Linked DNA regions of Aquibium oceanicum. The protein of the gene in region 1 interacts with the protein of each later gene in a pairwise test. Links are inferred from orthologs where the notes say so. Each region holds a gene or a part of one and is shown in the gene's direction. Other genes may lie near its edges. The genes, in order: trkA and ptsN.

What was found.
Region 2: the proteins of trkA (region 1) and ptsN interact in binary tests that used the Escherichia coli proteins (3 or more experiments, as listed by UniProt). The link is inferred for Aquibium oceanicum from one-to-one orthologs.

Annotation. Positions count from the first base shown.
Region 1 is NZ_CP018171.1:3,107,143-3,118,436, reverse strand. The notes cover bases 2,886-5,786. They hold trkA (Trk system potassium transporter TrkA), read left to right. Parts: upstream 2,886-3,598; coding sequence 3,599-4,975; downstream 4,976-5,786. Other genes in these bases: BSQ44_RS15200 (D-amino-acid transaminase), read left to right, coding at 5,004-5,786; ntrX (nitrogen assimilation response regulator NtrX), read left to right, coding at 2,886-3,579. Outside these bases: BSQ44_RS15215 (sensor histidine kinase NtrY-like), read left to right, coding at 1-2,228; more of ntrX, read left to right, coding at 2,218-2,885; more of BSQ44_RS15200, read left to right, coding at 5,787-5,864; RNA chaperone Hfq, read left to right, coding at 6,003-6,251; GTPase HflX, read left to right, coding at 6,252-7,652; mazG (nucleoside triphosphate pyrophosphohydrolase), read right to left, coding at 7,658-8,482; BSQ44_RS15180 (MarR family winged helix-turn-helix transcriptional regulator), read right to left, coding at 8,526-9,044; BSQ44_RS15175 (hypothetical protein), read left to right, coding at 9,262-10,698; BSQ44_RS27170 (hypothetical protein), read right to left, coding at 10,692-10,904; BSQ44_RS15170 (ABC transporter substrate-binding protein), read left to right, coding at 10,861-11,294. UniProt on the Escherichia coli protein: Part of the constitutive potassium transport systems TrkG and TrkH. May regulate the transport activity of TrkG and TrkH systems. Binds to NAD(+) and NADH.
Region 2 is NZ_CP018171.1:433,035-444,182, reverse strand. The notes cover bases 3,050-5,804. They hold ptsN (PTS IIA-like nitrogen regulatory protein PtsN), read left to right. Parts: upstream 3,050-4,072; coding sequence 4,073-4,537; downstream 4,538-5,804. Other genes in these bases: BSQ44_RS02245 (nucleoside hydrolase), read left to right, coding at 5,429-5,804; BSQ44_RS02250 (Hsp20 family protein), read right to left, coding at 4,885-5,310; BSQ44_RS02255 (BQ00720 family protein), read right to left, coding at 4,566-4,823; hpf (ribosome hibernation-promoting factor, HPF/YfiA family), read left to right, coding at 3,418-3,999; rpoN (RNA polymerase factor sigma-54), read left to right, coding at 3,050-3,077. Outside these bases: LPS export ABC transporter periplasmic protein LptC, read left to right, coding at 1-17; BSQ44_RS02280 (LptA/OstA family protein), read left to right, coding at 19-579; lptB (LPS export ABC transporter ATP-binding protein), read left to right, coding at 591-1,394; more of rpoN, read left to right, coding at 1,560-3,049; more of BSQ44_RS02245, read left to right, coding at 5,805-6,370; BSQ44_RS02240 (ribokinase), read right to left, coding at 6,393-7,298; BSQ44_RS02235 (methylated-DNA--[protein]-cysteine S-methyltransferase), read right to left, coding at 7,368-8,261; BSQ44_RS02230 (DUF2244 domain-containing protein), read right to left, coding at 8,335-8,820; nth (endonuclease III), read left to right, coding at 8,843-9,604; BSQ44_RS02220 (hypothetical protein), read right to left, coding at 9,661-9,891; rpsU (30S ribosomal protein S21), read left to right, coding at 10,215-10,496; BSQ44_RS02210 (hypothetical protein), read left to right, coding at 10,632-11,117. UniProt on the Escherichia coli protein: Seems to have a role in regulating nitrogen assimilation.

The DNA of each region.
Region 1 (11,294 bases):
CCGAAGGGCGCCGGCATTCGGTGCTGCCTGGGATGATGACGGTGATCGCGGCGCTCGTCTGCGCCGCCGTCTCCTTCGTCATCCTCGTCGGGCTCGGCCCGATCGCGCCGACCAACGAGGTGATGCTGACGCTGATCGGCATCAACGTCGCGCTGATCCTCCTCCTGGTCTTCCTGATCGGCCGCGAAGTGCAGCAGATCGCGCTGGCGCGGCGGCGCGGCAAGGCGGCCTCGCGGCTGCACGTGCGCATCGTGACGCTGTTCTCGCTGATCGCGGCGGTGCCGGCCATCATCATCGCCATCGTGGCGTCGATCACGCTCGACATCGGGCTCGACCGCTGGTTCGAGGTGAAGACCAAGGCGATCGTCAGTTCGTCGCTGTCGATCGCTGAGGCCTATATCCAGGAAAACGCGCGCAACCTTCAGGGCACTACGCTGTCGATGGCGATCGACCTCGATCAGCGGCGCTCGCTTTACGGGCTCGACCGCATCGGTTTCCAGGCGCTCCTGACCCAGCAGGCGGTGGGCCGTGCGCTCGCCCACGCCGCGCTGATCGACGCTAACGGCAATTTCATCATGCAGGCCGAGACGCCCGCCGATTTCGACATGCCGGAGGCGCCGGCCGGCGCCGTGGAGGAAGCCGCGGACGGACGGCCTGTGCTGATCGAGCCGCGCACCCGCAACATCGTCGGCGCCATCATCCGCCTGCGCGAGATCGAGGACGTCTATCTCTACACGATCCGGCTGGTGGACCCCGAGGTGATCCGGGCGCGGCAGATCGTGCGGGCCAACGCGGACGACTACGGCGCGCTCGAAGACAGCCGCACGACGGTGCAGGTCGCGTTCGCCTTAATCTATCTGGGGTTGACGCTGATCATCATCCTGTCGGCGATCTGGACTGGCATCGCGGTGGCCGACAGGCTGGTGCGGCCGATTCGCCGCCTGATCGGCGCGGCGGACGAGGTCGCGACGGGAAACCTCGACGTGTCGGTTCCGGTCCGCAATTCCGACGGCGACGTGGCCTCGCTCAGCGACACGTTCAACAAGATGCTGCTGCAGCTGAAGTCGCAGCGCAACGAGATCCTCTCGACCAAGGACCAGATCGACGAGCGGCGGCGTTTTTCGGAGGCCGTGCTGGCGGGCGTCAGTGCCGGCATCGTAGGCGTCGACGCAGACGGCATGATCACCATCGTCAACCGGTCGGCCGAGACCATGCTCGGGATCCGGGCGACGAGTTCGGAAGGCGAGCGCCTGTCGTCGATCCTGCCGCACATCGGACGGGTGTTCGAGGTGTCGCGCTCCTCGGGCAGGGCGGTGCATCGCGAGCAGGTCGCCTTCAGCCGCGGCGGCGTGGAGCGCACCTTCAACGTCCAGGTGACGATCGAGGAGGGCGACAAGAAATCCGAACTGCCGTCCTACGTCGTCACCATCGACGACATCACCGACCTGGTGCAGGCGCAGCGATCCTCGGCATGGGCGGACGTGGCACGGCGCATCGCCCACGAGATCAAGAACCCGCTGACGCCGATCCAGCTTTCGGCGGAACGCATCCGCCGGCGCTATGGCAAGGTGATCACCGAGGACCGTGGGGTCTTCGACCAGTGCGTCGACACGATCATCCGCCAGGTCGGGGACATCGGACGCATGGTCGACGAATTCTCCGCCTTCGCGCGCATGCCCAAGCCCGCGATGGAACCGATGGATCTGCGCGAGGCGCTGCGGGAGGCGTCGTTCCTGGTCGAGGTCGGCAATTCCGACGTGGAGTTCCGCAGGGCCTTCGGCAGCGAGCCCCTCGTTGGCCGGTTCGACAGCCGGCTGATGAGCCAGGCCTTCGGCAACCTGATCAAGAACGCCTCCGAGGCGATCGAATCGAACGAGACGAAGGACGGGCAGTCCGGCGTCATCATGATCGCGGCCTCGCGAAAGGACGACTGGATCACCGTGGACGTGGTGGACAACGGCAAAGGGCTGCCGGCCGAAAACCGGCAGAAACTGCTCGAGCCCTACATGACCACGCGGGCGAAGGGTACGGGGCTCGGTCTCGCTATCGTCAAGAAGATCATCGAGGATCACGGAGGTCGGCTGGAGCTCCACGATGCTCCGGCCGACTTCTTCGGGGGGAAGGGGGCATTGATCCGCGTGATCCTGCCGGCTTCCGAGGGCGGGTCCGCCGCCGAACTCCCGGACACCACGGCAAAGCAGGAAGAGAAGGTTCAAAATGGCGTCTGACATTCTTGTCGTCGACGACGAGGAGGACATCAGGGAACTCGTCGCGGGTATCCTGAGCGACGAAGGGCATGAGACCCGCACAGCCTTCGACAGCGACAGCGCGCTGGCGTCGATCGCGGAGCGCGTGCCCCGGCTGATCCTGCTCGACATCTGGCTGCAAGGATCGCGGCTGGACGGACTGGCGCTTCTGGACGAGATCAAGACGATCCACCCGAACGTGCCCGTCGTCATGATCTCGGGCCACGGCACGGTCGAGACCGCTGTCTCCGCGATCAAGCGCGGCGCCTACGATTTCATCGAGAAGCCGTTCAAGACCGACCGGCTGATCCTCATCTGCGAGCGGGCGCTGGAAACCTCGAAGCTGCGGCGCGAGGTGACGGAACTCAAGAAGCGCACTGCCGACACGTTCGACCTGATCGGCAATTCGGCGGCAATGAACCATCTGCGTCATTCGATCGAGAAGATCGCGCCGACCAACAGCCGGGTGATGGTCATCGGCCCCTCGGGTTCGGGCAAGGAAGCGGCGGCGCGCGCCATCCATGCGCTCTCGGCGCGCAAGGACGCGCCGTTCGTGTCGATGAACGCGGCATCGATCACGCCCGACCGGATGGAGATCGAGCTGTTCGGCACCGAGCCGAACGGGGCCGAACGCAAGGTCGGGGCGCTGGAAGAGGCGCATCGCGGGACGCTCTATCTCGACGAGGTGGCCGACATGCCGCGCGAGACGCAGAACAAGATCCTGCGCGTGCTGGTCGACCAGCAGTTCGAGCGGGTCGGCGGGGCCAAGCGCGTGAAGGTCGACGTCAGGATCATCTCCTCCACGGCGCAGAACCTCGAGGCGATGATCGCGGAGGGTCGATTCCGCGAGGACCTCTATCACCGGCTCGCCGTTGTTCCGGTGATCGTGCCGGCGCTGTCGGAACGGCGCGAGGACATTCCGTACCTCGTCGACCACTTCATGAAGCAGGTCGTGCGCCAGTCGGGCATCCGGAACCGGCGCATCGGAGACGACGTGCTGGCCGTGCTGCAGGCGCACAACTGGCCGGGCAACGTCCGCCAGCTGCGCAACAACGTCGAGCGGCTGATGATCCTGTCGCGCGGCGACGACGTGGACGCTCCGATCACGACCAACCTCCTGCCGGCGGAGATCGGCGACGTGATGCCGCGCGCGCCCAACCAGTCGGACCAGCACATCATGGCCCTGCCGCTGCGCGAGGCGCGCGAGATGTTCGAGAAGGAATATCTGATCGCCCAGATCAACCGTTTCGGCGGCAACATCTCGCGCACGGCCGAGTTCGTTGGTATGGAACGGTCCGCCTTGCACAGGAAGCTGAAGTCGCTCGGCGTTTGACGGATCGGAGCAGCAAGGAATGCGCGTGATCATTTGCGGTGCCGGCCAGGTCGGCTACGGCATCGCCGAGCGGCTCGCCGCCGAACAGAACGACGTTTCCGTCATCGATACATCGCCGGAACTGGTACGCACGATCCGCGACCAGCTCGACGTGCGCGGCTTCGTCGGGCACGGCGCGCATCCGGACGTGCTGGAGATGGCGGGTGCCCAGCAGGCCGACATGTTCATCGCCGTGACGCTCTACGACGAGGTCAACATGACGGCGTGCCAGGTGGCGCACTCGCTGTTCAATATCCCCACCAAGATCGCGCGCATCCGGGCGCAGTCCTATCTGTTGCCGCACTACCAGAACCTGTTCTCGCGCGAGAACCTGCCGATCGACGTGATCATCTCGCCCGAGATCGAAGTCGGCGAGATGGTGCTGCGGCGCATCGCCCTGCCGGGCGCCACCGACGTCGTGCGCTTCGCCGACGACCAGGTGGCGATGGTGGCGATCGAGTGCCTGGAGGAATGCCCGGTCATCAACACGCCGCTGTCGCAGCTCTCGGACCTCTTCCCGGACCTGCCCTCGACCGTGGTCGGCGTGTGGCGCAACGGACGGCTGTTCATCCCGCATTCGGCCGACCAGCTGGTCGCGGGCGACCTCGCCTACGTGGTGACGCGCAAGGACCAGGTGCGGCGCACGCTCGGCCTCTTCGGACACGAGGAATCGGAGGCGCTGCGCATCGTGATCGCCGGCGGCGGCAACATCGGGCTCTACGTCGCCAAGGCGCTGGAGGCGCGGCAGACCCGCACCAAGGTGAAGATCATCGAGGATACGCGCGAGCGCGCGGTGACGATCGCCGACAAGCTGCGCCGCACCGTCGTGCTGCACGGCAGCGCGCTGGACCAGAAGCTGCTCCTGGAGGCCGACATCCAGGACGCCGACCTGATGGTGGCGTTGACCAACAACGACCAGGTGAACATCCTGTCGAGCGTGATGTCGAAGCGGCTCGGCTGCAAGTCCAACCTGGTCCTGATCAACAATCCGACCTATCACGACTTCACCAAGACACTCGGCATCGACGCGCACGTCAACCCGCGCTCCGTGACGATTTCGCGCGTGCTCCAGCACGTGCGGCGCGGGCGCATCCGGGCGGTCCACAGCGTGCAGCGGGGTGCTGCCGAGATCATCGAGGCAGAGGCGCTGGAAACCTCGCCGCTGGTCGGATCGCCGTTGCGCGATCTCGACCTTCCCGACGGCATGCGGCTCGGCATCGTCTATCGCGACGGACAGGTGATCAAGCCGAGCGGCTCGCTGCTCATCCGCCCCGGCGACCGGGTGGTGATCTTCGCCATGGCGAACGCGGTGCGCCAGGTCGAACAGATGTTCCGCGTCAGTCTCGAGTTCTTCTAGAAGCGCGCCGGTCGGAGCCGAGGGGACAATGCCGAGAATTTCCTACGTGAACGGGCGCTACGTGCGCCATGCCGAGGCCGCGGTGCACATCGAGGACCGCGGCTACCAGTTCGCCGACGGCGTCTACGAGGTGTGCGAGGTGGCGCGCGGCTTCATCGTGGACATGAAGGGGCATCTCGACCGGCTCGATCGGTCGCTGCGGGAACTGGCGATGGACTGGCCGCTCGGCCGCAAGGCGCTGGAGGTTATCATTCGCGAGGTGGTGGCGCGCAACCGGGTGCGCGACGGCCTTGTCTATCTCCAGGTGACGCGCGGCGTTGCCCCGCGCGACTTCCTGTTTCCCAAGGATACCGCGCCGTCTCTCGTCGTCACGGCGCGCAAGGTCGATCCCGCCGTTGGTGCCAAGCGGGCCGGAACCGGCATCAAGGTGATCACCGTGCCGGAAAACCGCTGGGACCGCGTCGACGTCAAGACGGTGGGCCTCCTGCCCAACGTACTGGCCAAGCAGGCGGCCAGGGACGCGGGCGCGCAGGAGGCGTGGTTCGTCGACACCGACGGCATGGTGAAGGAGGGCGGATCCTCGAATGCCTGGATCGTCACGAAGGATGGCCGTCTCGTCACCAGGCCGGCCGACCACGGCATCCTGCGGGGCATCACCCGCACAACGCTGTTCGAGGTCGCCGCCAAGCTCGGCCTCGCGATCGAGGAGCGCGGCTTCACGGTCGCGGAGGCGAAGGACGCCCGGGAAGCCTTCATCAGTTCGGCGACGACCATCGCGATGCCGGTGGTCGAGATCGACGGCCATGTGATCGCTAACGGCCACCCGGGTTCGGTGGTACTTTCGCTGCGCGAGGCTTTTTTTGACGTTGCGGAAAAAAGCCAAGCCTGATAACCGCATTGAGGGGGAGTGGGGCGAGCTATTGCGCCAACCCTTCCGAGGTGGGTAGTTTTTCGTACATTTGGAACGGGCGTTTACGTGTTGACGCCGTCGTGTACGGGGGACGGGGAACGGCGAAAGAAAAGAAAAATGGCGGAACGTTCGCAGAATCTTCAGGATCTGTTCCTGAATTCAGTACGCAAGAGCAAGAATCCTCTTACGATCTTCCTGATCAATGGTGTGAAGCTTACGGGCGTGGTGACATCGTTCGACAATTTCTGTGTTCTCCTGCGCCGCGACGGGCACTCGCAGCTCGTCTACAAGCATGCCATTTCCACCATCATGCCGAGCCAGCCGGTTCAGATGTTCGATGGCGAGGAAAGCAGCCGGGAAAGCTGATTGGACGCTAGCAATCCGGGCGGGCGCCAGCAGGGGGCGAAGGACCGGCAGGCCGACGAGGCACTGAAGGGCAAGACGGCGCGCGCCGCGATCGTCGTGCCCGTGCTGCCGCGATTTTCCCGCGAGGACGACGAGAGCAAGGCCCGTCCGCGGCTGTCGCGGTCTCCCGAAGCGCGCTTCGCGGAGGCGATCGGGCTTGCAAGGGCGATCGATCTCGATCCGGTCTACACGGAAATCGTGACGGTGAACGTGCCGCGTCCGGCGACGCTTCTTGGAACCGGCAAGATCGAGGAACTGGCCGAACACATCAAGCAGGCGGAAGCGTCGCTGGTCATCATCGACCATCCGCTGACCCCCGTGCAGCAGCGCAACCTCGAAAAGGCGCTGAACGCCAAGGTGCTGGACCGCACCGGCATCATCCTGGAAATCTTTGGCGAACGGGCGCGCACCAAGGAAGGCGCGCTGCAGGTGGAACTCGCCCATCTGAACTACCAGAAGGGCCGCCTCGTGCGCAGCTGGACGCACCTTGAACGCCAGCGCGGCGGCGCGGGGTTCCTTGGCGGTCCCGGCGAAACCCAGATCGAGGCCGACCGGCGCATCCTGCAGGACAAGATCACCAAGCTGAAGCGCGAGCTCGAAACCGTGCGGCGCACGCGCGAACTGCACCGCTCCAAGCGCCGCAAGGTTCCGTTCCCGGTGGTGGCGATCGTGGGCTACACCAATGCCGGCAAGTCGACGCTGTTCAACCGGCTGACCGGCGCCGAGGTGCTGGCCGAGAACATGCTCTTCGCCACGCTCGACCCGACCCTGCGTCGTGTGCGGCTGCCGCATGGCACGATCGTCATCCTGTCCGACACCGTCGGCTTCATCTCCGACTTGCCGACGCATCTGGTGGCAGCGTTCCGGGCAACGCTGGAAGAAGTGGTCGAGGCCGATCTCGTCATCCACCTGCGCGACATTTCCGATCCGGACACGGCCGCGCAGGCCGAGGACGTCGAGCGGATTCTCTCCGACCTCGGCGTCGACACCGCGCCCGACGGCAAGGTGGTTGAGGTCTGGAACAAGATCGATCAGCTGGACGCGCAAAACCGCGAGCGGCTGATGCAGCAGGCTGCGCGCGACCCGCAGGCGCCGCCCGTGGCGGTGTCGGCGATCAGCGGGGAGGGGCTGGAAAACCTTCTCGCCATCGTGGAAAGCCGCGTCTCGGGGGATCTGGAGACGATGACGGTGCAGGTCCCGCCGGACGGCCTGCGCCACCTCGACTGGATCTACCGGAACGCCGAGATCATCACGCGCAAGGACCTCGATGACGGCGGCGCGGAACTGACGATCCGCGTCACGCGCGCAACACGCGCCGAACTGGAAAGCCGGCTAACGACCGCTGGGCCGGCGCCGGAGTAGCGATACTACTCGGCCGCTTTCGCGCGCTGCCAGAGATCTTCCATCTCATCGAGCGAGGCGTCTTCGAGACGGCTTCCGGACGCGTTCAGCGCCCGTTCGATGTAGTGGAAGCGGCGGCGGAACTTTGCGTTCGTCCCGTGGAGCGCCGTCTCGCCGTCGATGCCGGCGTGACGGCCGAAATTGACCAGCGCGAAGAGCACGTCGCCGAACTCGTCCTGCGTGGACGCCTGGTCGCCGTCGGCGATCGCCTTACGCAGTTCTGCGATCTCCTCCTCGATCTTGTCGAGGATGGGTCCGGCCTCCTTCCAGTCGAAACCGACCTTCGCCGCGCGCTCCTGGAGCTTCTTCGCACGAACGAGCGCCGGCAGCCCGACCGGCACGCTGTCGAGGAAACCGTCGCCGCTGTCTTCGGCCGACAGGCCGCGGGCGAGGCGCCTCTGGCGCTTCTCGGCCTTCTCCTCGGCCTTGATGCTGTCCCACATTCCCTTCGCGGACCCGGCCGCGCGCGCCTCGGCGTTGCCGAACACGTGCGGATGTCGGCGAATCATCTTGGTGGTGATGGCATCGACGACGTCGCCGAATGAGAACTCACCGGCCTCCTCGGCCATGCGCGCGTGGAAGACGACCTGGAGCAGGAGGTCACCCAGTTCCTCGCGCAGGTCGTCCATGTCGCCGCGCTCAATCGCGTCCGCGACCTCGTAGGCTTCCTCCAGAGTATAGGGCGCTATGGTGGCAAAGTCCTGCTCCAGGTCCCACGGGCATCCGGTGCCGGGGGTGCGCAGGGCGGTCATGATTTCAAGAAGGCGGGAGATGTAGGGGGAGGGGAGCATGGCCGAGCCTAGCGCGGTGGCAGTCCGGTTCCAAGCCGCGTCTTCAAGCGGCGGCGTCGTTCCCACGCGCAGAGGCCGCACTGTCCTCGATGCCGATGCGGATCTTTTCCATCAGCTTCAGGAGTTGCGCCCTTTCGGATTCGGTCAGGCTGCCGCGGACGAGATCGTCGCTTTCGCGCACCACCGGGATGGCTGCGTCGAGGATCTGCTTGCCGCGTTCGGTGATCCAGATCGCGCGGACGCGGCGATCGTTGGCGAGCGGACGCCGCTCCAGCAGGCCGTCGCGTTCGAGCCGGTCGATCATCGGAACGAGCGTGGACTTGTCCAGCCCGCGCGCTTTGGCCAGCAAGGTCTGGCGGGCGCCGGGGTTGCGCTCGACGACGACCAGGAGCGCGAATTGCTGCGGGGTTATGCCGACTTTTTCCAGCTGGTCCTCGACCCTCCGGAACACCGCGAGATACGTAACACGCAGTTCGCGCCCCATGAGCCCGAGAAGCATGCCCTGATCCAGGGAAGGCGCCTCGTCGTCGTCGGCAATACCGCTGTCACCGCTCGTCAGCATCCATTCCAGCCTGCTATTTGGTATATCAAATGGATAGACGCATGAGCGCCATCCATTCAAGTCGAGAACTCGTCTGGCCTAAAATAGTTTCAGGGCAGATGTGCCGAACCTGCCCGCCAAAATTGCAACTGCACGTCTCGTGCCCGGAAACACGGCCGGGACTTTGCGGCGGCGCTTTCGCGTGCAAGTCTGTGGCGATTTCAGGTCGGCCAGAGGCATGCGACTCACCCGATTTCACGTCCGATTCGTCCTACTCGTCATCTTTCTGCTCGTTCCGGCCACGCTGGGGTTCGACGCGGCTTTCGCGCATGCGTCGGATCGCGGATACGTCATGCTTCTGCCGACGGGATATTACCTTCTGGGCGGAGCCGTCGCCGTAGCGCTCAGTTTTCTCGTGCTTTTCTTCATCGACCCGCGTTCGCTCGACCGGCTGGCCCAATCGCGGGCGACCATCGCGCGGATGCCGAGGAGCGGTGTGCCGGTGTCGAGTTCGGCGTCGTTCCTCGTGCTGGCCGGCCTCGTGGCGGCAGGGTTCTGGGGCAGTCGCGACCCGCTGTCGAACCCGTTGCCGCTGATGGTCTGGACCGTGCTTTGGGTGGCGATCGTGCTGGCGCAGGGGCTGTTTGGCGACCTGTGGCGCTGGATCAATCCCTGGTACGGGCCCTGGCGTCTCCTGGTGCTGGCCGCAGGCAGGGGGGAGACGGGATGGCTGGCCTATCCGGAAAAGCTCGGCCGCTGGCCGGCCTTCGTCGGACTGGCATGCTTCGCGTGGTTCGAACTGGTCTATCCGGCACCCGACGACCCTGCACGGCTCGCCGCGATCGTCGCGGTCTACTGGGCCGGTACGTTCGTGCTGATGGTGCTTTTCGGCTTCGACCGGTGGAGCCGGGACGGCGAGTTCCTGACCGTCTTCCTGCGCATGATCTCCCGGATCGGGATCCTCGCCAGCGAAGGGCTGCCGGGTCCAAAGGAACTGCGCCTCAATCTTCCGGGCGCCCGGCTGGCGGAGCAGCCTTCGCTGCCGGTTGCCGGAACGGCGTTCCTGCTGCTGGCACTCGCCTCGGTTTCCTTCGACGGGCTGATGCGGACCTTTTCCTGGTTGGGCATGATCGGCATCAATCCGCTGGAGTTTCCCGGCCGCAGCGCGGTCATGACGGCCAACACGCTCGGCCTGACCGCGACGTTCTGCGTACTCGGCGCCGGGTTCTTCCTTGCGGTCGCCTCGGGCGAGCGGCTGGCGGGGCGAAAGGGTTCGGCGGTGGAGGCCGCTGGCGCGCTCGTCTGGTCGATCATGCCGATCGCGCTCGCCTACCATTTCTCGCACTACCTGACGTCACTGGCGGTGAACGGGCAATACGCGCTTGCCGCGATCTCCGATCCGTTCTCCAACGGCTGGAACCTCTTCGGCACGGCCGGATACCACGTGTCGGCGGGGACGGTGCTCGGCGCCGAGTCGGCCTGGGTGATCTGGAACCTTCAGGCGACCGCCATCATCGCCGGACACGTGCTTGCGGTGGTGAGCGCGCATGTGATCGCCTGGCGGCGGCACGGATCGGCCCGGCTGGCGACGATCAGCCAGATGCCGCTCGCCGTGCTGATGGTCGCCTATACGGTGTTCGGCCTGTGGCTGCTCTCGACGCCCACCGGCTACTGAGCGAGCGCCTTTCGGCCGCCCGTGTCTTCCCCAGCGGCAGTTCCTGTTGCCACGGTCGGGCATTGATGATTTAGTTTGTACACATGCAAAATCTCGTGCCACGGCGGCGGCGCGAAAGGCAGTGCTTCGGTCGAATTACAACGAACACACAGGGGAACCGGCATGACTGAAAACAGCAACAAAACCAGTTTCTTGCGGAAGTCCATCAACCGCCGCTCCGCCCTCGTCGGCATCGGCGCGGCCGCCGGCGCGACGCTGGCGCCGGGCTTCGTGCGCTATTCGCAGGCGCAGTCGTCGGAGCCGATCAGGATCGGCTTCCAGTGCCACCGCACCGGCATCGGCGCCGCCTATGGCCGCTGGTACGAACGCGTCACCAACGCCGCGGCCAAGCGGATCAACGATGCCGGCGGGATCAACGGCCGGCCCATCGAGATCATCATCGAGGACGACGGCACCGACCCCAAGCGGGGTGCCGAGGTGGTGGAGAAGTTCGCCAGCCAGCACAAGACGGACGTCGTCTTCGGCACGCTGTTCAGCCACGTGGTCGCCGGCTCCGCCCCGGTCGCGGGCGAACTGAAGATGCCGTACTACGTGGT
Region 2 (11,148 bases), 2.7 Mb from region 1 along the record:
GGAAATCGGGGAACTAGGATGACGCGCCTTTTCTGCGCCCTTGCCGCGCTCTTCGCGGTCGCGATCGGCTGCTCGGCCGCCATGGCCCAGGGCGAGAGCCGCTTTACGGGACTGAAGCTCTCCGGCGATCAGCCGATCCAGATCGAGAGCGACAAGCTGGAGGTTCGCGACGCCGACGGCCTCGCGATCTTCACCGGCAACGTCAACGTGATGCAGGGGGAGACGCTGCTCAAGTCGACGCGGATGAAGGTCTTCTACGCCAAGTCCGGCGATGGGAACGAGCAGGCGGCTCCCGGCGACTCCATGCAGAGCATCGAGCGGATCGAGGTGGACGGGAAAGTCTACGTCAAGACCCAGACCCAGGTGGCGACCTCCGACCAGGCGGCTTTCGACATGGCGACCGATACCCTGACCATGTCCGGCAAGGAAGTCGTTCTTTCCGATGGCCCAAACGTCATCGTCGGTTGCAAGCTGACAGTGCTGATGAGCACCGGAGAGGCCACTCTCGACGGGTGCGGCAAGAAGGAAGGCTCGGGCCGGGTCAAGATGCTCCTGCAGCCGAGCTCGCGGTCGCAGTAGGGCGGCCCGGAGTGTCGTTCTTCTCGCGCAAGACCGTCAGCGCCGCTGCCGCCGCGCCGGCTTCGCCGGCGAAGCCCGACCGCGACAAGTTGAAGGGCACGCTGATCGCGCGCGGGCTGTCCAAGAGCTATCGCGGCCGCGCGGTGGTGAGTGGTGTCTCCATCGGCGTGCGCGCCGGCGAGGCAGTGGGCCTTCTCGGACCCAACGGCGCCGGCAAGACCACCTGCTTCTACATGGTCACCGGGCTCGTGCCGGTCGACGAGGGGACGATCGAAATTGACGGTTTCGACGTCACCACGATGCCGATGTACCGGCGCGCGCGCCTCGGCATCGGCTATCTGCCGCAGGAGGCCTCGATCTTCCGCGGCCTGACGGTCGAGCAGAACATCCGCGCGGTACTCGAGGTCGTCGAGAAGAACCGCAAGCGGCGCGAGGAGAAGCTGGACGAGCTGATGGAGGAGTTCCACATCTCGCACCTGCGCAAGTCTCCGGCCATCGCGTTGTCGGGCGGCGAGAGGCGGCGTCTCGAGATCGCCAGGGCGCTGGCATCCAACCCGAGCTTCATGCTGCTCGACGAGCCCTTCGCCGGCATCGACCCCATCGCGGTGTCCGACATCCAGCAGCTCGTGCGCCACCTGACCGCGCGCGGCATCGGCGTCCTGATCACCGACCACAACGTTCGCGAGACGCTGGGGCTTATCGACCGGGCCTACATCCTGCATGCCGGCCAGGTGCTCACGCATGGCCGGGCCCACGACATCATCAGCAATCCGGACGTGCGGCGCCTGTATCTCGGCGAGGCCTTCTCGCTCTGACGGGCCCTCCTCCGCCTCCGTCACCTGCCTTTTGATCGTCCCCTGAAACCGTTCGGTAAGCGCCGCCTGATAGCTTGGCCTTGACAAGCAAAAGCCGGGCCAGTTTCTAATGCGGCTGGACGGTTGGTCCGCAAGGACCGGGTGTGGGGTACAGGGTAAATCAGTATGGCGCTCGCAGCGAAACTTCAACTGCGGCAATCGCAGGCGCTCGTAATGACGCCGCAGCTGATGCAGTCGATCCGACTGCTCCAGTTCACGCATGCCGAACTCGAGCGCTTCATCGACGACGAGATCGAACGCAATCCGCTTCTCGAACGTCGCGCCGACGAGGACGACCGGCCGGAGCCCGAGGCAGAACCGACCCCCGAGCGCGAGGCGGACGGCGAGACCGAGTGGTTCGCCTCCGATCTCGACCACAATGCCGAACGGCTCTCCGACCGCCTGGATTCGTCCCTCGAAAATCTCTACCCGGACGATCCGGGCATCCGCGACCGGCTCAGCCCCGACCTTTCCCTGACATGGAAATCAGCCATGGGATCGGGCGGGTCCGCCGGCGAGGGCTTCGATCTGGAGGACATCGCTGCCGCGGCGGTCACGCTGCGCGATTCACTGACCGAGCAGATCGCCTTCGGCTTCACCGAACCGTTGCACCGTATCATCGCATCCGAACTGGCCGATTCCCTGGACGATTCCGGCTATCTCCGAGACGATCCGGCGGAACTGGCGGCCCGTCTCGGGGTGGAGGCTTCCATCCTGGAAACGGTGCTCGCCGCCTGCCAGAACTTCGATCCGCCCGGCCTGTTCGCGCGCAGCCTCTCGGAATGCCTGGCGATCCAGCTGAAGCGCCTGAACCGGCTCGACCCCGCCATGCGGGCGCTCCTCGACAACCTCGATCTCCTGGCGCGGCGCGATTTCGCCGCGCTCCGGCGGCTTTGCGGAGTCGACGAGGGCGACCTGATCGATATGCTGGGCGAGATCAGGGCACTCGATCCGAAGCCCGGAGCGGGCTTCGCCGGACAGGGGGCCGAGACGATCGTTCCCGACGTGATCGTCCGTGCGGCTCCGGACGGCACATGGGCCGTGGAGCTCAATCCGGAGACCCTGCCGCGAGTTCTCGTCGACCAGACCTATCTGGCGCGGGTCTCCGCAGGGGCGCGGTCTTCGGCCGACAAGGAGTTCCTGTCCGACTGCGTGCAGAGCGCCAGCTGGCTGACGCGCAGCCTCGACCAGCGCGCCCGCACGATCGTCAAGGTCGCCTCGGAGATCGTTAGGCAGCAGGACGCCTTCCTGATGAACGGCATAAGGCATCTGCGTCCGCTCAACCTGAAGACGGTGGCCGAGGCCATCCAGATGCACGAATCGACGGTCAGCCGCGTGACCGCAAACAAATACATGCAGACGCCACGCGGCGTCTTCGAACTGCGCTTCTTCTTCACCGCTGCGATCGCGTCCGCGGAAGGCGGCGACGCGCATTCCGCCCAGTCCGTCCGCCACCGCATACGCCAGATGATCGACGAGGAAAGAGCTTCCGACGTGCTCTCCGACGACGCGATCGTCGACATCCTGAAGAAAAGCGGGATCGACATCGCCCGCCGAACGGTCGCCAAGTACCGGGAGGGCATGAACATTCCGTCCTCGGTGCAGCGGCGGCGGGAAAAGCGCGCGATGGCCGGCGCGATCTAGAAACGCCTCGCGATCTCCGATCCGCTCCTGCGCCTGATGCATCCCGGCGCATGTCTTTCTGGCCAAACCGGTTCCCACTTTCGGGAGAGATGCTCCCGTTGTCGCGTGGGCGGCCGCGCCCATGCCGCAGCGGAAATCCACGCGGCGCCGGCTTCGCGTTGACAAAGCAAATCGAAGTTCCTAGAAGCCGCCCACCCGCGGACCGGCGTGCTGCGCCGTCCGATCACATCGGAACTCGCGCCGGTACCTGGCGTTACGTCGCCGCACCTGCTTGTGCCGTGCGATCGCAGGTATAAACTCGGTAGCGTCACACACCACGGCAGGAAAGGTCGGTTTCGAGATGGGCCTGCGCATATCCGGCAAGCAGATGGAAATGGGTGAGGCGTTCCGCACCCGAATCGATCAGAGGATCGAGGAAGCGATCTCGAAATATTTCGATGGAGGGTTCTCCGGCCACGTTACGGTGGAAAAGTCCGGATCGCGCTTCTCGGCCGACTGCATGATTCACCTGGATACCGGAATGGCGCTCCAGGCCGAGGGACAGGCGCTGGATCCCCAGCTTGCCTTCGACGCCGCGGCCGAACGCATCGAGAAGCGCCTGCGCCGCTACAAGCGCCGCCTCAAGTCGCACCAGGCCGCATCGCCGGAAGAGGCGGTCTGGACCGATATCCCCTACAGGATCGTCGCCGCGGTGGCCGATGAGGAGGACGAAGTCGCGGAAGACTACGCGCCGACCGTCGTCGCCGAGACCTCGCTCGTGCTCAAGACCATGAGCGTGGCCTCCGCCGTCATCGAACTCGACACCAAGGACAGCCCGGTCTACGTTTTCCGCAACGCAGCGACGGACACGGTCAACATCGTCTACCGGCGCGCCGACGGGAACATCGGCTGGATCGATCCATCCGCCGTGGCATCGAACTGATCCTAGAGCCTCATCGCATTGCCCGGCCTGTTGGGGACGGCCCCGCGGTGGCACAAATCAAGGACGCGAAGCAATGGATCTGAGCGATCTGATCGAGGTTCCGGCGATCATGCCGGCCTTGAAGGCCAATTCCAAGAAACAGCTCCTGCAGCTGATGGCCGAGAAGGCGAGCGAGATCACCGGGATTGCCGAGCGCGAGATCTTCGACACCATCCTGCAGCGCGAGCGGCTCGGATCGACCGGGGTCGGCAACGGCATCGCCATCCCGCACGGCAAGCTGCCAGGTGTGAAGGAGATCACCGGCGTCTTCGCGAGGCTGGACCATCCGGTGGAGTTCGAGGCGCTCGACGATCAGCCGGTCGATATCGTGTTTCTGCTGCTTGCGCCGGAAGGCGCGGGCGCCGACCACCTCAAGGCCCTGTCGCGCATCGCGCGGGTCTTGAGGGATTCCGAAATGGTGGCGAAAATCCGCGGCACAAAGGATGCGGCGGCGATCCACACCTTCCTCGCGTCGACCCCCGCTTCGCACGCAGCCTGAGCGGGGGGCGGTAGAGGGATCGTCGGCGTCAGTGAATGCTGACGGCGGTGAGATCGTTCTGCATGGCGGCTCCCAGCGCGCTGTCGCGCTCGTCCGTCAGGAGGATCGGCTGGCCATTGGCCGCGAAGAGCGCCCAGAGTTCCAGGCCCGGAGCGATCTCGGGCATGCCAGGGAAGCGGCCCTTCAGTTCCTCGCTCTTCACCTTCTTGAGATAGGCGAGAGCGCCTTCTCCGAGGTGGGCGAACTGGTCCGCCGTCATCGTGGAATTCCGTTCTTGTTCAGTCATTTCAAGCCTCCTTGCCGAGGGCTGCCAGGATGCCAACCCGCGTTCGAGCTAAGGGTTCCGATCAGTCTTTCACCGATATGTTTATTTTCCGTACCAGCCTTTCGGGCTGCGGACGGTCCAGATCGACGGAAAGGAGCCCGTTCTTCAGTTCCGCTCCCACCACGCGCATGCCATCGGCGAGCACGAAGGAGCGCTGGAACTGCCGCGCGGCGATGCCCCGGTGCAGGTACTCCCGCTCGGCGTCGTCCGTCTGCTTGCCGCGGATCACGAGCTGGTTCTCCTCGGTCGTGACCTCGAGGTCGTCTTCGGAGAAACCGGCCACGGCCAGCGTGATGCGCAACCGCTCACCATCGGCGTTGGTCCCGCGCAGCCGTTCGATGTTGTAGGGTGGATAACCGTCCCCGGACTTGGCGACGCGTTCGAGCGTCTTTTCCATTGCATCGAACCCGAGCAGAAGCGGGCTCGAAAAAGGCGTCATGCGCGACATGGTCTGTCAGTCCTCCTAAGAGCGACGTGGAAAGCGGGAAAACCCGGATGGCATTCTCCCGCGTGCCACTGATATGGTCCGGCGCTTCGTTAAGTTCAAGCGGTTGCAGGAGCAGGCCATGGGTACCCCGCGCAAGATCATCATCGACACCGATCCCGGCCAGGACGACGCCGTCGCGATCCTGCTCGCGCTGGCCAGTCCCGAGCTGGACGTGCTCGGCATCACCGCTGTCGCGGGCAACGTTCCGCTAGCGTTGACGGAGAAGAACGCGCGCAAGATCTGCGAACTTGCCGGCAGGCCGGAGACCAGGGTCTTCGCCGGCTGCGTGCGGCCGCTGGTGCGCGGGCTCGTCACGGCCGAGCACATCCACGGGCGCACTGGCCTCGACGGTCCGGAGCTTCCCGAGCCTGCAATGCCGCTCCAGGAGAAGCACGCGGTCGACTTCATCGTCGAGACGCTGCTTGCCGAGGACGAGAAGGCCGTCACGCTCTGCACGCTCGGGCCGCTCACCAACATCGCCGCAGCTCTCAATCGCGCGCCACAGATCGCGCCGCGCGTCCGCGAGCTCGTCCTGATGGGGGGCGGCTTCTTCGAAGGCGGCAATGTCACGCCGGCGGCGGAATTCAACATCCATGTCGACCCCCACGCGGCGGAGGTCGTCTTCAACGCCGGAATACCGCTGGTCGTGATGCCGCTCGACGTCACCCACAAGGCGCTGACCACCGCAAAGAGGGTGGAAGCCTTCCGCGCGCTCGGCACGCGGGTCGGCACCGCAACGGCGGAGCTGCTGGAGTTCTTCGAGCGCTACGACGAGGAGAAGTACGGCAGCGACGGCGGACCGCTGCACGACCCATGCGTGATCGCCTATCTGATCCGTCCCGAACTCTTCGGCGGCCGCCACTGCAATGTCGCGATCGAGACCGCTTCCGAACTCACCATGGGCATGACGGTGGTCGACTGGTGGGGCGTCACCGGACGAGAGAAGAACGCCACGGTGATGCGCGACGTCGATTCCGACGGCTTCTTCGCGCTTTTGACGGAGCGGCTCGGGCGTCTCTGAGTCCGGCGCCGCCTCCGGATCTCTACTCCGCGCCCTTCAAGGCCTCCAGCACATCGGCTCGCACCGGGATTGCCGGCTGGGCGCCGGGTTTGAGGCAGGCGAGCGCTCCGGCGACCGCGGCGCGCTGCAGCGCGGCGTTCAAGCCGATCCCTTCGTCCAGACCCGCGCCGAGATAGCCGCAGAACGTGTCGCCCGCCCCGACGGTGTCGACGGGCTCGATGGTGATCGAGGGCACCGAAAGCTCGGCACCCGGCGAGGCGGCGACGGCGCCCTCGCCGCCCAGCGTCACCACGATCGTCCTCTCGGTGGTGCCGGCAAACGCGCGCATTTTCGCCACGCGGTCGGCGCCGGAAAGTCCGAGCGCCTCGGCATAGCGGTCAAACTCCGTCTCGTTGGCGACGACGATGTCGGCCTCGGCGAGCAGGGGAACCGCCTCGGCGCGGAAGGGGGCCGTGTTCAGGATCGACACGGCGCCGGCCTTGCGGGCAGCCCGAAGCGCGGCTTCGACGGTAGAGAGCGGAATCTCGTGCTGGAGGAGCACGACGTCGCCCTTCTCCATCATAGCCTTGCCGACGTCGCCCGGCAGCACGGCGGCATTGGCGCCGGGCGCGACGGCAATCATGTTCTCACCGTCGGCGCCGACCAGGATGAGCGCCACGCCGGTGGCCGCATGGGAGACGTGGACGCTGGACAGGTCGACGCCGCCGGCGCGAAGCAGCGCCAGCGCCTCCTCGGCGAAGGCGTCGCTTCCGACCGAGCCGATCATGCGGACCTCCGCGCCGGCGCGCGCGGCGGCGAGTGCCTGGTTGGCCCCCTTGCCGCCCGGAGCGGTCGAGAATCGGTCGCCGCCGACCGTCTCTCCCGGATTGGGAAGCCGGTCGACGGTGGTGATGAGGTCGAGATTGATGGAGCCGATGACGATGACCACGAACGTCCTCCCGATGGTTCGGTAGGTACGCTAGACGATTTGCACGGCGGATTGAACGCTGTCGTGGCGCTATCCCGCGATCCGGCCCGCTTCCCATCCCAGAATGGCGCGCTTGCGCGTCAGGCCCCAATGGTAGCCGGTCAGCGCGCCGGATTTTCCGACCGCCCGATGGCATGGCACGACGAAGGACACGGGATTGGCGCCGATCGCGGCGCCCACGGCGCGGCTCGCCTTCGGCGCGCCGATCTCGGCGGCGATGCGCGAATAGGGCTTGGCCCGCCCCATGGGAATGTCGAGCAGCGCCTCCCAGACCCGTACCTGGAAATCGGTGCCGATCAGCACCACCCTTAGCGGTTCCTCGCCACGCCAGCGGGACGGTTCGAAGATGCGGGCGGCATAGGGCGCCGTGGCCGACAGGTCCTCGACATAGGTGGCGTTCGGCCAGCGTCCCGACATGTCGGCGAAGGCGGCCTTCTCCTCGCCCGCGTCGCAGAAGGCGAGCCCGGCCAGGCCCCGGTCGGTGGCCATGACCAGCGCGATGCCGAAGGGCGAGACGTGGTAGCCGTAGCGGATCGTCAGCCCCGCGCCGCGCGACTTGTAGTCCCCCGGCGACATGGCCTCGTGCGTGACGAAGAGGTCGTGCAGGCGCCCGGGACCGGACATGCCGAGTTCGAACGAGGTTTCGAGCAGCGGCAGGCCTTCGTCGAGAAGCCGCCGCGCGTGGTCGAGCGTGACCGCCTGGAGGAAGGCCTTCGGTGACAACCCCGCCCAGCGCGTGAACAGCTTTTGCAAGCCCGTGGGCGTTTCGCCGACGGCATCGGCGAGCTCTTCCAGCGACGGCTGGTCGCGGTAGTCGCGGCTGATCTTCTCGATCACCTTGCGCACGACCTCGTAGTCGCCGAAATCGGCGGCGTGCGGAGCGGGCGTGACGTCTTTCTGGAGGATTGCGGTCTGGGCGTTCATGGCGGTGTCTCCTTGGCCGCGACTATCGCGCGAACCGGAAACCCTCTCCACCCGAAACTTGCCGGATCAGAGATCAGCCGGCCTTCGCCGTCGCGAGCGCGCGGCCGAAGGCGGTCGCGAAGCTTTCGCGGTCGTCCGGATTGAGGAAGCTGCCGATCGTGACATTGCGGCCCTGACCCTCGACGGCCATCCGCGTGATGCCGATTTCCTCATGGCGCGACACCGCGAATTTCGCCCAGAACGGGTTGAACTGATGCGACTCGCTGCGCCCCGACGGCGCGAACTTGCGGATGTCGAGCCGCGTGCGCGAAACACTTACCTCCTCGCGGGCACGCGCAGCGCGATAGTTCATCCGGAACGCGCCGTAGATGAGGAGCACGTCGAGCCCGAAGAAGCCGACGATCGGCCAGGCGCCGATGGACCAGAAAAGAAGGCCGATCGAGAACGAGATGGTGCCGATGATGCCCATGAGGATGGCGAAACCCCTGGGGCCGAGCGAACGGTGCGGCGTCAGCAGCGCGCTGAAAATCGGCTCGTCCGCGGCGTTTGTTTCGTGCATGACAGGGAATTATAGAGGGCGGATGCAAAAGCCCAAGACCAAAAACGCCGCACCCCGCACGGCGAAACGACCCTCCGCGAAGAGACGGCGAAAGTGCGCCTATTCGCCCGATGAAGTCCGCGAGATTTTCCGCCGCTTCGCCGTCCAGCGGCCGGAGCCGCAGGGCGAACTGGAGCACGTGAACCCGTTCACCCTGCTCGTCGCCGTCGTGCTTTCGGCACAGTCGACGGATGCCGGCGTCAACAAGGCGACGCGCGCGCTCTTTTCCGTCGCCGACACGCCGGAACGGATGCTGGAACTGGGCGAGGAGAGGGTGGGCGAGCACATCCGCACCATCGGGCTCTGGCGCAACAAGGCGAAAAACGTCATCGCGTTGTCGCAGGCGCTGATCCGCGACCACGCAGGCGAGGTGCCCGGCGACCGGGACCTCCTCGTCAAACTTCCAGGCGTCGGACGGAAGACGGCGAACGTCGTGCTCAACATGGCGTTCGGACAACCGACCATGGCCGTCGACACGCATATCTTCAGGATCGGAAATCGCTTGGGGCTGGCGCCGGGCAAGACCCCGGAGGAGGTCGAGGCCGGGTTACTGGCGGTGATCCCGGTCGAATATATGCGCCACGCGCATCACTGGCTGATTCTGCACGGACGCTACGTTTGCAAGGCGCGCAAGCCGGAGTGCCAAAGCTGCGTCATCGCCGATCTTTGCAAGGCCGCCGAGAAGACGAACGCAATCCCCGCGCCGCTTGTGCCGCTCGGTCCGATACCCGAGGCGAGCCTCTGAAGCGCCGTTCGGCGCGCCGCATGATCGTCTCGGTGTCTCGCGCAACGACACGGGTGTCAGCGTTCAGGGAAATGGGCGGCGCCGAGCGCGCCGGCCTGATTGCCGCCGCCATACGTCCGCTCCGTCTGCTCGAGCTGGTCGAGAAGACCCTGCATCTTGTCTGGCAGGCCGTCGCGAAGTTGGAACGCGGGCAATCCCCGCAGAAAGCGTGCATTTTGCTTGGAACGCAGTTCGCGCGTCAGCAAGCGGGCCGCCTCCTCTTTGTCGTGGCTTTCTCGTGAAGCCATGTTTCTTCTCCAGGTCTCGATCTTACTGTTGCGAGGACAACCAGTCTGTCCCGGCATGGTTCCGGCTTCCGCGAGGAACTTCAGAAGCCTCCGTTGAACAGGGTAAAATTTGAATTAAATACGTGAGAATAAGGCGCGGCACGCAACTTTCGGTCACTGGAGGCCGTGCATCCAACGGGCGCGCCATCCGTTAAGGAAACAAAATCGCCGCGCAGGGTGTCATTCCCGATCCGGTTGGGATACTACCGCCGTTTCGGGAATGGGCCTTTCGTTCCCGCCTCACGCCGCCGGCATGGAGCCGGCGCACAGATGAAGGAAGAACATTGCAAGTACATGTGAGAGACAACAACGTCGACCAGGCACTCAAGGTGCTCAAGAAGAAGATGCAGCGGGAAGGCGTCTTCCGAGAAATGAAAGCCCGCAGATCCTATGAGAAGCCATCCGAGAAGCGTGCCCGCGAAAAGGCGGAAGCTGTCCGGCGGTCGCGCAAGGCGGCCCGCAAGCTGGCTCAGCGCGAAGGGATCATCGCAAGCCCCAAGAAGAAGCCGCGCGCTCCCCGTCCGGGCATGCGTCCCGCGCCTTCGGCCGCGAACGCGACGCACTGACGGTTTTCACCGGCCGCGAAGGTTCGCTGGCGCGAATCTTCGCTGCGGTGCGAAATCGGGATTTACAATTCTGCGAAGCAGGCGTTTTCTTCCCCGTTGGAGGTCCCACTAAGGGGTCTCGACGCGGAGGTTGCAATGAACATTGGCCTTTTCGCATTCACGGTCGCTCACGTCGCGCTGAGCCTCGTCGCTATCGTCAGCGGGCTCGTCTGGCTGGCGGGCTTGCTTGGCCGCCCGGCGAACGTCCGCTGGACGCACGTCTTCCTCGCCACCACAACCCTGACCACGCTGACCGGCTTTCTCCTGCCATTCAGCACCATCACGCCTGCCGTTGCCTTCGGTCTCCTATCGACCGCGCTCCTCGCCGTGGCGCTCGCCGCATACTACCGGTACCATCTCGCCGGAGTCTGGCGCCCGGTCTTCATCGTCACGGCGCTATTCGCGCTCTATCTCAACGTTTTCGTGCTGGTCGTTCAGTCGTTCCTGAAGATCGGCCCGCTCCACTTGCTGGCACCGACCGGCTCCGAACCGCCCTTCGCAGCGGTTCAGGCGGTGGTTCTCCTGCTGTTCGTGATCGCGGGATTTCAGGCGTTCCGGCGCAGCCGGCGCGTCATCGCCTGACATAGACTACCCGGCCTGTCTCGTTTCGGAT